3 regions of the Musicola paradisiaca NCPPB 2511 genome follow, and region 2 is predicted to be linked to each of the others. Evidence: predicted binding sites of a transcription regulator. Region 2 holds the regulator's gene; each other region holds the start of a gene.
What was found. The regulator LexA, encoded in region 2, represses DNA repair genes until DNA is damaged. The targets are predictions, from matches to a motif close to TNCTGTATGTACATACAGNA.
Positions count from the first base shown of each region.

Region 1: the regulator LexA is predicted to act here: its motif matches at 1,947-1,966, upstream of DPA2511_RS11620 (DNA translocase FtsK 4TM domain-containing protein).
Region 3: the regulator LexA is predicted to act here: its motif matches at 1,628-1,647, upstream of dinB (DNA polymerase IV).

Region 1 is NZ_CM001857.1:2,638,162-2,642,436, forward strand. It holds gene DPA2511_RS11620 (DNA translocase FtsK 4TM domain-containing protein) at 1-1,887, opposite strand, end outside; gene lrp (leucine-responsive transcriptional regulator Lrp) at 2,003-2,497, opposite strand; gene trxB (thioredoxin-disulfide reductase) at 3,008-3,967, shown strand; gene cydD (heme ABC transporter permease/ATP-binding protein CydD) at 4,192-4,275, shown strand, end outside.
Region 2 is NZ_CM001857.1:3,942,738-3,947,012, forward strand. It holds gene DPA2511_RS17415 (pirin family protein) at 9-710, shown strand; gene zur (zinc uptake transcriptional repressor Zur) at 823-1,332, shown strand; gene lexA (transcriptional repressor LexA) at 1,483-2,094, opposite strand; gene DPA2511_RS17430 (diacylglycerol kinase) at 2,205-2,570, opposite strand; gene plsB (glycerol-3-phosphate 1-O-acyltransferase PlsB) at 2,699-4,275, shown strand, end outside.
Region 3 is NZ_CM001857.1:1,040,649-1,044,923, forward strand. It holds gene DPA2511_RS04740 (class II glutamine amidotransferase) at 1-570, shown strand, start outside; gene dpaA (peptidoglycan meso-diaminopimelic acid protein amidase) at 541-1,290, opposite strand; gene dinB (DNA polymerase IV) at 1,661-2,719, shown strand; gene pepD (beta-Ala-His dipeptidase) at 2,788-4,248, opposite strand.

The sequences.
Region 1 (4,275 bases), 1.3 Mb from region 2:
TTCCTGAGCAGGCAAGGTAAACAGCGGTTCGGCAGGGCCTTCATCCACCAGATCGGCAAACGGCGATATCGCGAAGGCGCCGCGTGCATTCATGGTTGTTGCCGAAGACGGCTCATCCTCTACAGACGATTCCGGCGCAGAAGCAGCCACCGGCGGCGCCTGTCGCCACGCGGCCGTCGTCGTAACATCGCTAGCTAGCGGCGGCGTCTCGTCTTCGTAGCGAACCTTCTGCTGTTCGGCGAAATCGCGGGCCAGACGCGCCTGCATTAATGCATCCTCATCTTCCTCCGCTACCGCGTACTCTTCGCCATAACGGGTACGTTGTTGATCCATAAACGCTTGACGCAATTCGGCTTCCTGGATCAGTACCTGTTGTTCGTCATTATCCAACGGTTCGCCATCATCCAACGCGGGCTGGCTATCGAACATTCTGTCAGGCGCCACGGTTTCGGCGACTGACGAAACATCAGCGTCACGCGGCAGGTCGATTGAGGTTTCGTCCTGCGTTGCGTGGGTATGCCGTTCCGCCTCGCGCGCCTGCTGCTCTGCCAGACGCTGGGACGGTAGTTTGATACCGTAGGACGCCAATTCGCGGCGGGTAGGAATACGCACCGGATTTGGACGCGGCAACTCTGGCCCCATCCCCCGTTTCACCTGGGGATTTTCGTTTTCATCCGTTGTAAAGGCGGGGGTAAACAACGTATTGGTTTTCGGTGTCACCGCAGAATCCGGCTCAGGAACGGCAAAAGCGGGTGCCGCCGATGCAGCGACACGAGAGATGCGATCCTCAGGCTGCACGCTGAGCGGGTGCCAGTCTGCGACTTCATTGAACGATGGCGCAGGTTCATTGAACGACGGCGCAGGCGGCTGCGCCGGCTCAGACGACGCTTTGGCGGCCAACGCCGCCGACACCACGGACGACACCGTATACGCCGGTTGCATCGACGCGGACGGCGCAACCGATGCTGTGGCGGGCGATGGCGGTACCTCGGCTGAAGACGGCGCATCAGCCGGGCTCAGCGCCGAATCATGCGCGATGACTGGGAGCGGAACGTCCGGCCGCGGCGTGCTTTCATCGGGACGAGCCTTATTCTCCGTCTCCTGCGCTTGCACCGCTGCGGACGCCGCCGCGCCAATGCCGGGCGCAGAGAACAGTACATCATCGGTCTCGTCACGCCGGTCAGTCTCGGGTTCGTTGGCGTGAACAACATCGACCGTATCATCCGGCACCGCGTCGTCATCCGCTTCATCGTAATGATAGTCATCGTCGCGACGGCGGGTGGAAAAGAACGTGAGGCATCCCATGACCGCTACGCCAATCTTTTCGGCGATGGTCAACCACGACCAACCGGTGAATAACGTCAAGCCGGTCGCCCACACACACAGCAGGATCATGGTGGCGCCGATATTGTGAAATCGGGGGATCATTGAACTGCTGAGCAAACTGCCTAGCACGCCGCCGGAAGCAAAATAGTAGATGTCGTCGACGTTCAACGCGGCCAGCCCACAGGATGTCAGGATCAACGCCAATGTCCCGATAAGGCGCAGCGACAGGGTGAAATAATCAATGATGTGCTCATGACTACGTGACCGGTGAACCGCCCAGCACAGGGAGAGCATTATCGGCGGTATGGCATACGCCAGCACGCCGAATATAAAGAATAAGGTATCCGCCAGCCAGGCGCCGGCCCCGCCGCCCAGGTTGTGAATCGGTTCATGCCAGGCCGTTTGCGACCAGCTGGGATCCGAGGGGCTGAAACTCAGCAGCGCGACCGCCAGATAAACGGCGAACAGCGCTGCCACGATAAGCATCGCTTCTAATAAGCGTCGACCCGCGCTGAGCGTTTTCAGCGTCACGTCTTTGTCTTCGGTGTATTCCTGGCTCAAGCCAATCTCCAGGTTCCTGCAAATGTGCCATAACAAAGCGCCGAGGGTGCCCCGGCGCATGCTGTATATATTCACAGGAGTGTAGCTAAATTTACCGGATTATGCATCCCTGCCGTCAGCGGGTTTTAATCACCAGCCGGTTACTCTGCTTCACTTCTTCCATCACCACATAGGTGCGGGTGTCGTTGACGCCCGGCAGGCGCAGCAGCGTTTCACCCAGCAACTTGCGGTAAGCTGACATATCCGGCACGCGGGTTTTGAGCAGATAGTCAAAATCACCGGAAACCAGATGACACTCCTGAATTTCTTCCAGCTTCTGCACGGCGGCATTGAACTGTTCAAACACATCCGGTGCGCCGCGGTTCAGCGTAATTTCCACAAACACCAACAATGATGCATCCAGATAATGCGGATTCAACAGTGCAGTGTAACCATTAATAAAGCCCTGCCGCTCCAGTCGACGAACACGCTCCAGACACGGGGTGGGTGAAAGACCAACCCGTTTGGAGAGCTCCACGTTGGAGATACGACCATCTTTTTGCAGTTCGTTCAGGATATTGCGATCAATGCGGTCAAGATCTTTTCCCGGACGTTTCTTCGTGTCTACCATTCTTGTTGTCTCTCTTCATCCTTCCCTGCTTAATTGCTGTCTCTGACCAACCTCATGTACCAGAGCTGCCCTAAAGAAGACCCCTGCCTTTTGTTGTACAATAGCGTTCCCGTCAGTCGTCGGCGCATCGGCGTTAAAACAGCGTTCCACAAAAAGCGGCACTGTGTTTCCATCCAGATAAAAGCTGATGAAAAGCGGAGCATTCAACTATTCACATACAAAAAATTTCCTCTTCCAAGGATGTTTTCGCAAAACTACAGCCGATTGTCAAAGCAAAACAATTAAAATCAGGAGAAAGTGCCAGATTCACGCTTTCCTCCCTGAATTGACTGGTTTTTCCCGCATCGCACGTCCCCCTTAACGCAAAGATCCGGCACCCGATTGCGCCACGGTATTCCAATAACCTGTAACGATTAGACAAATAGCCAACAACATTCCACTACACTTTTTTTACCGAAGTAATTTCCTTACAATCGCTGCCATCGTCCGTTCACACGAATTGAGGAACTCATGAGCACTGCCAAACATCGTAAATTATTGATTCTGGGTTCAGGCCCGGCCGGTTACACCGCCGCGGTCTATGCTGCACGGGCCAATTTACAACCGCTGCTGATCACCGGCATGGAAAAAGGCGGCCAGTTAACCACCACGACCGAAGTCGAAAACTGGCCCGGCGATCCGAACGATCTGACCGGCCCGCTGCTGATGGAACGCATGCATGACCATGCCGTCAAGTTCAATACCGAAATCGTTTTCGACCACATCAACCGCGTCGATCTGCAACAACGCCCATTCCGCCTGTTCGGCGACAGCGATGAATACACCTGCGACGCGCTAATCATCGCAACCGGCGCTTCCGCACGTTATTTAGGGCTTCCCTCTGAAGACGCCTTTAAAGGCAAGGGCGTTTCCGCCTGCGCCACCTGCGACGGTTTCTTCTATCGCCAACAGAAAGTCGCCGTCGTCGGCGGCGGCAATACCGCCGTGGAAGAAGCGTTGTACCTGTCCAACATCGCCGCCGAAGTGCACCTGATTCATCGCCGCGACAGCTTCCGCGCTGAAAAAATTCTGATCGACCGCCTGATGGCGAAAGTCGACAGCGGCAACATCGTACTGCACACCTATCGCACGCTGGATGAAGTGATCGGCGACGACATGGGCGTTACCGGCGTGCGCCTGCGCAATACGCAGAGCGACGCCACCGAACAGTTGGATATCGCCGGTGTCTTCATCGCTATTGGCCACAGCCCGAATACCGCGATCTTCAACGGCCAGTTGGCGCTGGAAAACGGCTACATCAAGGTGCAATCTGGCACCAACGGCAACGCTACCCAGACCAGCATTCCTGGCGTTTTCGCCGCCGGCGACGTCATGGATCACAACTATCGCCAGGCGATTACATCTGCCGGCACCGGTTGTATGGCCGCGTTGGATGCTGAACGCTATCTGGACAGCCTGAACGACAAATAACCGCCCCCTCCCGGAGGCTCGTGCTTCCGGGATATCGCGCTCTCTGCTCTGCGTACTCTCCCGCAAAAATTGATCAACCCCCCTATCTGGCTTTGGCTTTTCTTTTGCAGTGACACGCTGTCGCGGTAACATGACGCCAACCTAACCGTTGCCAGCACTTTATGTTAACTGGCGGTTATATAAGCGTTATTTTTACGTAATTCACAGGAAGCGACTCTTTAGCGATGAAAGACACCCGACAACGCGAACTGCTGCGCTGGCTCAGACAGCAAAGCAAACTGGCGCACCGCTGGCTACGACTCTCACTG
Region 2 (4,275 bases):
GAAATACCATGATCATTAGCAGAGTTGCTGAACAGTGCGGCCAGGCTGACTATGGCTGGTTACAGGCTCGTTATACCTTTTCCTTCGGCCACTATTTCGATCCTGATTATCTCGGGTTTGCGTCATTACGCGTGCTGAACCAGGAAGTGTTGTCACCCAAAACCGCCTTTCAGCCGCGTACCTATCCACGTGTTGATATCCTGAATATTCTGTTGCAAGGGCGGGCCGAATACCGTGATAGCAACGGCGCCCACATCCGCGCCGATGCGGGCGACGTATTACTGTTGGCAACACAGCCGGGCATTAGCTATAGCGAGCACAACATCGACGACACAACCCCGTTGACTCGTCTTCAGTTATGGTTGGATGCGTGTCCGACGCGCGAGAATTCCCCCCTGCAGCGGCTGACGCTGCAAGCGTCTGGCAACCAGTTAATCGCCTCGCCGGAAGATACCCCAAACGCCCTTCACCTTCGCCAGCAGGTCTGGATTCACCATGTGGACATGAAAACCGGCGAGCAGCAGACCCTGCCATTGAAAGGTAATAGCGGTTATCTGCAATCCATCTACGGCAGCATCCGCGTTTGCGGTTGCGCCGATGCGAGCCGGAATTTGCACTGCGGAGATGGCGCATTCATCCAACAGGAAAAGAGTCTCACTTTACAGGCCGGCTCCGATACGCGAGCTTTACTGATCGACCTGGTCGCCTGACCTACCCAACACAAGCTAAGGCAAATAGGCGCTAAAGCGGCGCGTTTCAGTGTTTTTGCCCTGTCATGCTAAGATGGCCGCATGATCCCAAACAGGCTTCAGGGTTATTGCCATGGATTCCGTCAATCCGGACAAACTTGTCATTCAGGCCGAACAGCTTTGTCAGCAGCGCAACGTGCGTCTTACACCCCAGCGTCAGGAAGTGCTGCGTTTAATCGCACAGCAAACCGGCGCCATCAGTGCATATGACTTACTCGATCTCCTGCGTGCATCAGAGCCGCAAGCCAAGCCGCCCACAGTTTATCGCGCACTGGATTTCCTTCTTGAGCAAGGATTTATTCATCGTGTCGAGTCCAACAACAGCTATGTGCTGTGCCACCACTTTGAAGAACACAGCCATACTTCCGCGTTGTTCATCTGCGACCGGTGCGGACAAGTGACTGAACGCCAGACTGAAGGCGTGGAAGAAACGCTGCAGCAATTGGCGCAACAGTCAGGGTTCGTGATGCGGCACAGCGTTGTGGAAGCGCATGGTTTCTGCCGAGAATGCCAACAGGTGGAGTCCTGCGAACAGCGGGATAGTTGCAATCATGATCACAGCCTGATCGTGAAGAAGCGTTGAACATCGGGCAACCTACGAGGTTCAACATCGACCGTCACACATCAAAAGGGATTTTACAGGTCACGGCAGGCGCTCATCGGTAAAGGTAAACAAAAAGCGCCAGCCAGACTGTATAAGTAGCAGGAATCGGAATCAAACCGGCGAGAAAAATCAGCTCCAGTCGCCGTTACGAATTACGCCGACGGCCAAACCTTCAATCGAGAAATTCTGTTCACGCAAATCGACGACAATGGGCTCAAAATCCTTGTTCTCTGCCAGCAGCTGCACAATATTCCCCTGCTTTTTCAGTCTCTTGACCGTCACTTCATCTTCAATACGTGCAACGACGACCTGACCATTACGCACATCCTGGGTTTTGTGAACAGCTAACAAATCACCGTCAAGAATACCAATATCTTTCATCGACATACCGCTGACGCGCAGCAAAAAATCCGCGTTAGGCTTGAACATGGCGGGATCGACCTGGTAATGACATTCGATATGCTGTTGAGCCAGTAAGGGCTCGCCAGCAGCCACACGGCCAATCAATGGTAGCCCTTGATCTTCTTCTTCCATCAGCAACCGGATTCCACGAGATGCGCCGGTAACGATCTCTATGACACCTTTGCGCGCCAGCGCTTTAAGATGCTCTTCCGCTGCATTTGGCGAGCGAAAGCCGAGTTGACTTGCAATTTCAGCACGGGTCGGTGGCATCCCGGTCTGAGAGATATGATCGCGAATAAGATCATAGACCTGTTGTTGTCTGGTGGTTAATGCTTTCATCCCGCCCCCTGGTTGTTTATACAGTTTCGCTGTGAGTATATACAGGGATACCGGCAATGGGAACCCGGAAGAACGCTATTCCACGGAATTTTCTGCGAATATTCGAAGCCTCACGCAAAATGGCTCCACAGCAAGCTTCCCCACACGCTTGCGGCCAGCAAACAGGCGACAAACACCGCCGCCGAGCCAATATCCTTCGCCCTGCCGGACAATTCGTGATAGTCCATCCCGACACGATCCACAACCGCTTCTATCGCACTGTTGACAAGCTCAAACAACACAATCAACACCACCGAACCGATGAGCAACAACCGCTCAATCGTTGAAACCGGTAGCCAACACGCAATAATAATCGCGGCGAGAGTCAGTAGCGATTCTTGACGAAATGCCGCTTCGTGCAGCCATGCCTGTTTCAATCCTTGCAACGAGTACCCTGTTGCTTTAACGAGCCGGGTGAACCCCGTTGTTTTATTCATACTTGCTCCACCTGTAATTTGTGATTGAACGCAATTTTAACGTGCCCGCACGAACGTATCACCACAGATATCCTGTCGGGTTTCTGGTATCCTTTCGGCGCGTTGCTAACAGGAGGCTTCTGGTTGTTATGTCAGGTTGGCGTAGAATTTACTATAAATTACTGAATATTCCCCTTAAATTCCTGGTGAAGAGTAAAGTTATTCCCCAGGATCCCGTTGCTGAACAACAGTTGGATCCGTCCCGGCCGATTTTCTATGTGCTGCCCTACAACTCCAAAGCGGATTTACTGACTCTGCGCACCAAATGCCGCGAGCTCGGTTTGCCGGATCCGCTGCAGCCACTCCATATTGATGGCAAGACGTTGCCAAGTTACGTCTTTGTCAATGACGGCCCGCGCGTGTTCCATTACTACGTCCCGAAAGAGAAATCGATCAAGCTCTTTCATGACTACCTGGATCTGCACCGTAATAATCCGGATCTGGATATCCAGATGATTCCCGTGTCCGTCATGTTCGGACGCTCACCTGGCCGCGAAGGCCAGCAGAATCAGGAAACGCCACATTTACGATTGCTGAACGGCATCGAGAAATTTTTTGCCGTTTTGTGGCTGGGACGGGACAGTTTCGTGCGTTTCTCAACGCCGGTATCCCTGCGTTATATGGCCACAGAACATGGTACTGACAAGACCATCGCCCACAAGCTGGCTCGCGTAGCGCGGATGCATTTTTCCCGACTACGACTGGCAGCAGTCGGCCCCAGACTGCCCGCAAGGCAGGATCTGTTCAACAAACTGTTGTCGTCCAAAGCAATAGCTAAAGCCATCGATGATGAAGCGCGGGTAAAAAAGATTTCCCACGAGAAAGCGCAACAGAACGCGATTACCCTGCTGGAAGAAATCGCCGCCGATTTTTCTTACGAAGCGATTCGCCTTTCCGATCGCGTCCTGAGCTGGACCTGGAACCGGTTATATCAAGGGATTAACGTCCATAACGCCGAGCGGGTCCGCCAGCTGGCTCAGGACGGGCACGAACTGGTGTATGTTCCTTGTCATCGCAGCCATATGGATTACCTGCTGCTTTCCTATGTGCTTTATCACCAGGGGCTGGTGCCTCCGCACATCGCGGCGGGCATTAACTTGAACTTCTGGCCGGCCGGGCCGATTTTCCGCCGTCTCGGCGCTTTCTTCATCCGCCGAACCTTCAAAGGCAATAAGCTCTATTCCACGTTGTTCCGCGAATACCTGGGCGAACTGTTCACCCGCGGTTATTCCGTAGAGTATTTTGTCGAGGGCGGCCGTTCACGCACGGGGCGTTTGCTGGAACCTAAAACCGGCACGCTGGCGATGACGATTCAAGCCATGCTGCGTGGCGGAACCCGTCCCATAACACTGGTTCCTATCTACATTGGTTACGAACATGTGATGGAAGTGGGAACCTATGCCAAGGAATTGCGCGGCGCTACCAAAGAAAAAGAAGGGTTCATACAGATGGTGCGCGGCCTGAGTAAGCTGCGTAATCTGGGGCAAGGGTACGTAAACATCGGCGAACCGCTATCGCTGACCAGCTACCTCAACACCCACGTACCGCAATGGCGCGACGACATCGACCCGATCGAGCCGCAGCGGCCAGTCTGGCTGACGCCGACCGTCCAGAGCATCGCCGCCAGTATCATGGTGCGAATCAACAATGCGGCAGCGGCCAATGC
Region 3 (4,275 bases), 1.7 Mb from region 2:
TATCCTATCAAGTCCCGCGCTGTGGTTTCTCATATCCGGCAGGCGAATCGCGGCGAAGTCACGCTGGAGAATACCCATCCGTTTACCCGTGAACTGTGGGGACGTAACTGGACGTTCGCCCACAACGGCCAGTTGAAGGGCTACCGTAGTCTGAAAACCGGCAATTTCCGGCCGGTAGGTCAAACGGATAGCGAATATGCCTTCTGCTGGCTGCTGCATCAATTGTCTCAGCGTTATCCGCGTAAGCCGACGTACTGGCCGTCAGTGTTCCGTTACATTGCTTCGCTGGCGGATCAGCTCAGGGAGAAAGGGGTATTCAACATGCTGCTGTCGGACGGTGATTTCGTGATGGGGTACTGTTCGACCCGTTTGCACTGGATTACCCGGCGGGCGCCGTTCGGCAAGGCAACGCTGCTTGATGACGATGTGGAAATCGACTTTCAGCAACAAACCACGCCTGACGACGTGGTCACTGTGCTGGCGACATTACCGCTCACCGGCAATGAAACCTGGCATGCGCTCATGCCAGGTGAGTTTGTCTTATTTCGCTTGGGCGAACGCATAGTGTGATGCGGGCGGACTGGCCGGTATGGTTTTGTTGTTGATCACATACTGGCCGTTCGCCACCGATACTGCGGGCGGTTGATGGGTTAGGTTGAAAAAGGCATAACCCGGCTGTAACTGCGACCAGAATTTGTAATCCACCGAACGGCTGTGACGCTTCATGTTTTGCTCCGTCATCCGGAACGGATAAATAGCGATATCCACTTTCTGTTGACCGTTGCGCAGCGCCTTTTCGACATAGGTATAGATTTCGTCGATAGACTTGTTGGTCATCGCGTAGCAACCGATGGACACGCATTCGCCGTGGATCATCAGATAACGGCCGGAATACCCCTGAGCGCGATCGTATTCGTTGGGAAAGCCGACATTGATGGCGCGATAGTAGCGGCTGTCGGGTTTCAACTGACGTAAATCCACCTGATAAAACCCTTCCGGGCTTTTGAAATCGCCTTCGGTCTTCTTCGGCCCCAACCCGCCGGAAAATTTGCAGATGGGGTAACTCTGCACCAGACGATAGTCATTCCCTGATTTGCTATACAGTTCCAATACCCGCTCTTCCTTGAAAATCTGGATATACACGGGTGAACCGATGGCGGACTGCTGCGGCTGTTGCAGGGGCTGTTGTGTCGTATTGGTCGTTACCGGCGCGGTTTGAGCGGCATGGCTGTTGATGGCAACGGAAGGCAAAAAAAACAACATCGCAAGCGATAGTGCGACTTTTTGCATTATGAATCCTGGATGGCTGGAGCTGTTGTTATATACGGTATGGTCCGTATTTCCCTTACCTACCCGAAAGAGCCGTATTTTCAGTGGAAACTGTGTCGGTTTTATCCGGCGGACGCCGCTCCGGGTGTGTAGCGTTGCCACATTAACATTGCCTCTTGTCTGATTCAAAGCGTAAAAAGCATAAAAAGCCGGTCTGTTTAGCCATCGATGGAGCGGGAGGCGATACGTGCTTTTTTCCCGACGGTATGTGCCGGTTTGGGGCGGTTTTTCGGTACGACTTACCTACGAGCAATAGCGTCTCTCCGGCGTTGGTTGTGCCTTGCCGCCTTAGCAATGAGGCTGTATATTTATACAGTTTTCAGGAGGGGCGATGCGCAAAATCATTCATATCGATATGGATTGCTTTTATGCGGCAATAGAGATGCGGGACAACCCGCGTCTGCGCCATATTCCTCTGGCGATTGGCGGTCGAGCCGATCGGCGCGGCGTGATTAGCACCGCCAACTATCCGGCACGCCGTTACGGCGTTCACAGCGCGATGGCGACGGCTACCGCGCTGCGGTTGTGCCCTCATCTGACGCTGTTGCCCGGTCGGATGGACGTGTATAAAGCCGTTTCGTATCAAATTCGGCAGATCTTCGCCCGTTATACCTCGCTGATCGAACCCCTGTCGCTGGACGAAGCCTATCTGGATGTGACCGACAGTACGCAATGCAGTGGTTCCGCGACGTTGATCGCCGAAGAAATCCGTCAAACGATAGCCAATGAATTGCAGTTAACCGCGTCCGCAGGCGTTGCGCCCATCAAGTTCCTGGCCAAAGTGGCGTCGGAGCAAAATAAGCCCGACGGGCTGTTCGTGATAACACCGGCGCACATGGAGCCGTTTCTGCTGTCGTTGCCGTTAGCGAACATTCCTGGCGTGGGTAAAGTGACCGCAGGGCGTTTGGCCGAGCGGGGGCTGCACAATTGCGCTGATGTGCGGGGTTATGCGTTGGCGGAGTTGCTGAAGGAGTTTGGCAAGTTTGGCCGGATACTGTGGGAGCGCTGCCACGGGATTGATGAACGCCGGGTTTCCCCCGAACGTTTACGTAAGTCGGTCGGCGTGGAAACCACGCTGGCCCAGGATATTCATGACTGGCCGGCCTGTGAGGCGTTGATCGAGCGGTTGTACGCTGAACTTGAGGCCCGTCTGCGGCGCGTCCGGCCGGATCTGCATATCGCCCGACAGGGGGTAAAGCTGAAATTCGATGATTTCCGGCAGACGACGCAGGAGCACGTCTGGCCGAAGCTGAACAAATCTGATCTGATCCGGCTGGCGCATCAAACCTGGCAGCAGCGTCGGGAATCGCGCGGTGTTCGGTTGGTGGGGCTGCACGTTTCGTTACTGGATCCCCAGTTGGAACGCCAGTTGGTGTTTCAATGGGAGTAGTGCGAAGGGGAGAGACATCGTGCCCATCAGCCAGGCACGATGTTGCATTGAGGCGAGAGGCGCGTTGATTAACGCCGTTCCGGGATGGCTTTCAGCAGTGCGGTGAGCAATTGCCAGTACAGCGCCACACTGGCAATGTTGACTTTTTCATCGGGCGAATGCGGGCCGGTAATCGTCGGGCCGATCGAAACCATATCCATTTCCGGATACGGCTTCTTGAACAGACCGCATTCCAGCCCGGCATGAATCACCATGATATTCGGGGTTTTGCCGAACAGCGTCTGATATGTTTCGCGTACCAGTTGCATGGCCGGGGAGGTCGCGTCCGGCTTCCAGCCCGGATAACCGCCTTTGGTGACGGTTTCCGCACCAGCCAGACGGCCCAGCGACGTCAGGACGCCGACGACATACTCTTTGCCGCTGTCGATCAGCGAGCGGATCAGGCAGTGAATCTCCGCATGGGTATCATTTAGCGTAACGACACCCACATTCAGCGAAGTTTCGACGACGCCTTTGAAATCATCACTCATACGAATAACGCCGTTCGGCATGCTGTTGAGCAGCGCGATTAATCGGTCGCGGCTGTCGATATTCAGCACGGCCGTGCCGTTTTCCGTCGGCTCCAGTTTAATGTCGATATTTTTCTCTACGGCGCCCAGCTCCAGTTTCAGCGTGCTCAGATAATGCTGAACCGCCGTTTGCAGCGATGCGACGTTGTCGGCCGCAACCGCCAGCGTGGCGGCGCCTTCGCGTGGAATGGCGTTGCGCAGGGTTCCGCCGTGCAGATCGACAATGCGCAGATCCAGCGCGATGGCTTGTTCGGCGAGAAAACGCGCCAGCAGTTTGTTGACGTTGCCGAGCCCAAGGTGAATATCGCAGCCGGAATGGCCGCCTTTCAGTCCCTTAATGGTCAATGTCAGTGTTTGATAACCGGCCGGGAGCGCTTCGCGCGTCAGCGGCAAGCGGGTTTTGAAATCGATACCGCCCGCACAGCCAACATAAACTTCGCCCTCTTCTTCGGAATCGGTATTGATCAGCATTTCACCCTGTAGCCAGCCCGGTTGCAGGCCGAAAGCGCCGTCCATGCCCGCTTCTTCCGTCATGGTCAACAGCACTTCCAATGGGCCGTGTTCGACGCTGTCGTCAAACAGAACGGCCAGTGCCGATGCCATACCGATACCGTTGTCCGCACCCAGCGTCGTGCCGCAGGCTTTGACCCATTCACCGTCAATCCTGGGGGTAATGGGGTCAGTGGTAAAATCGTGGACAGTATCGTTATTTTTCTGCGGCACCATATCCAAGTGTGCCTGCAGAACAACCGGTTTGCGGTTCTCCATTCCGGCGGTGGCCGGTTTTCTCAGCAGGATATTACCCACTTGATCTCGCTCGGCATGGATACTGCATTCCTGGGCCCGAGCGAGAATATAGGCGGCGATCTGCTCTTCATGATAGGACGGATGCGGAATCGCGCAGATGCTGGCAAAAATGTCCCACAGCGGCTGTGGGGAGAGTTGGGATAATGCAGACACGAGTTAATCTCTCCAGTTTGGCTGCCG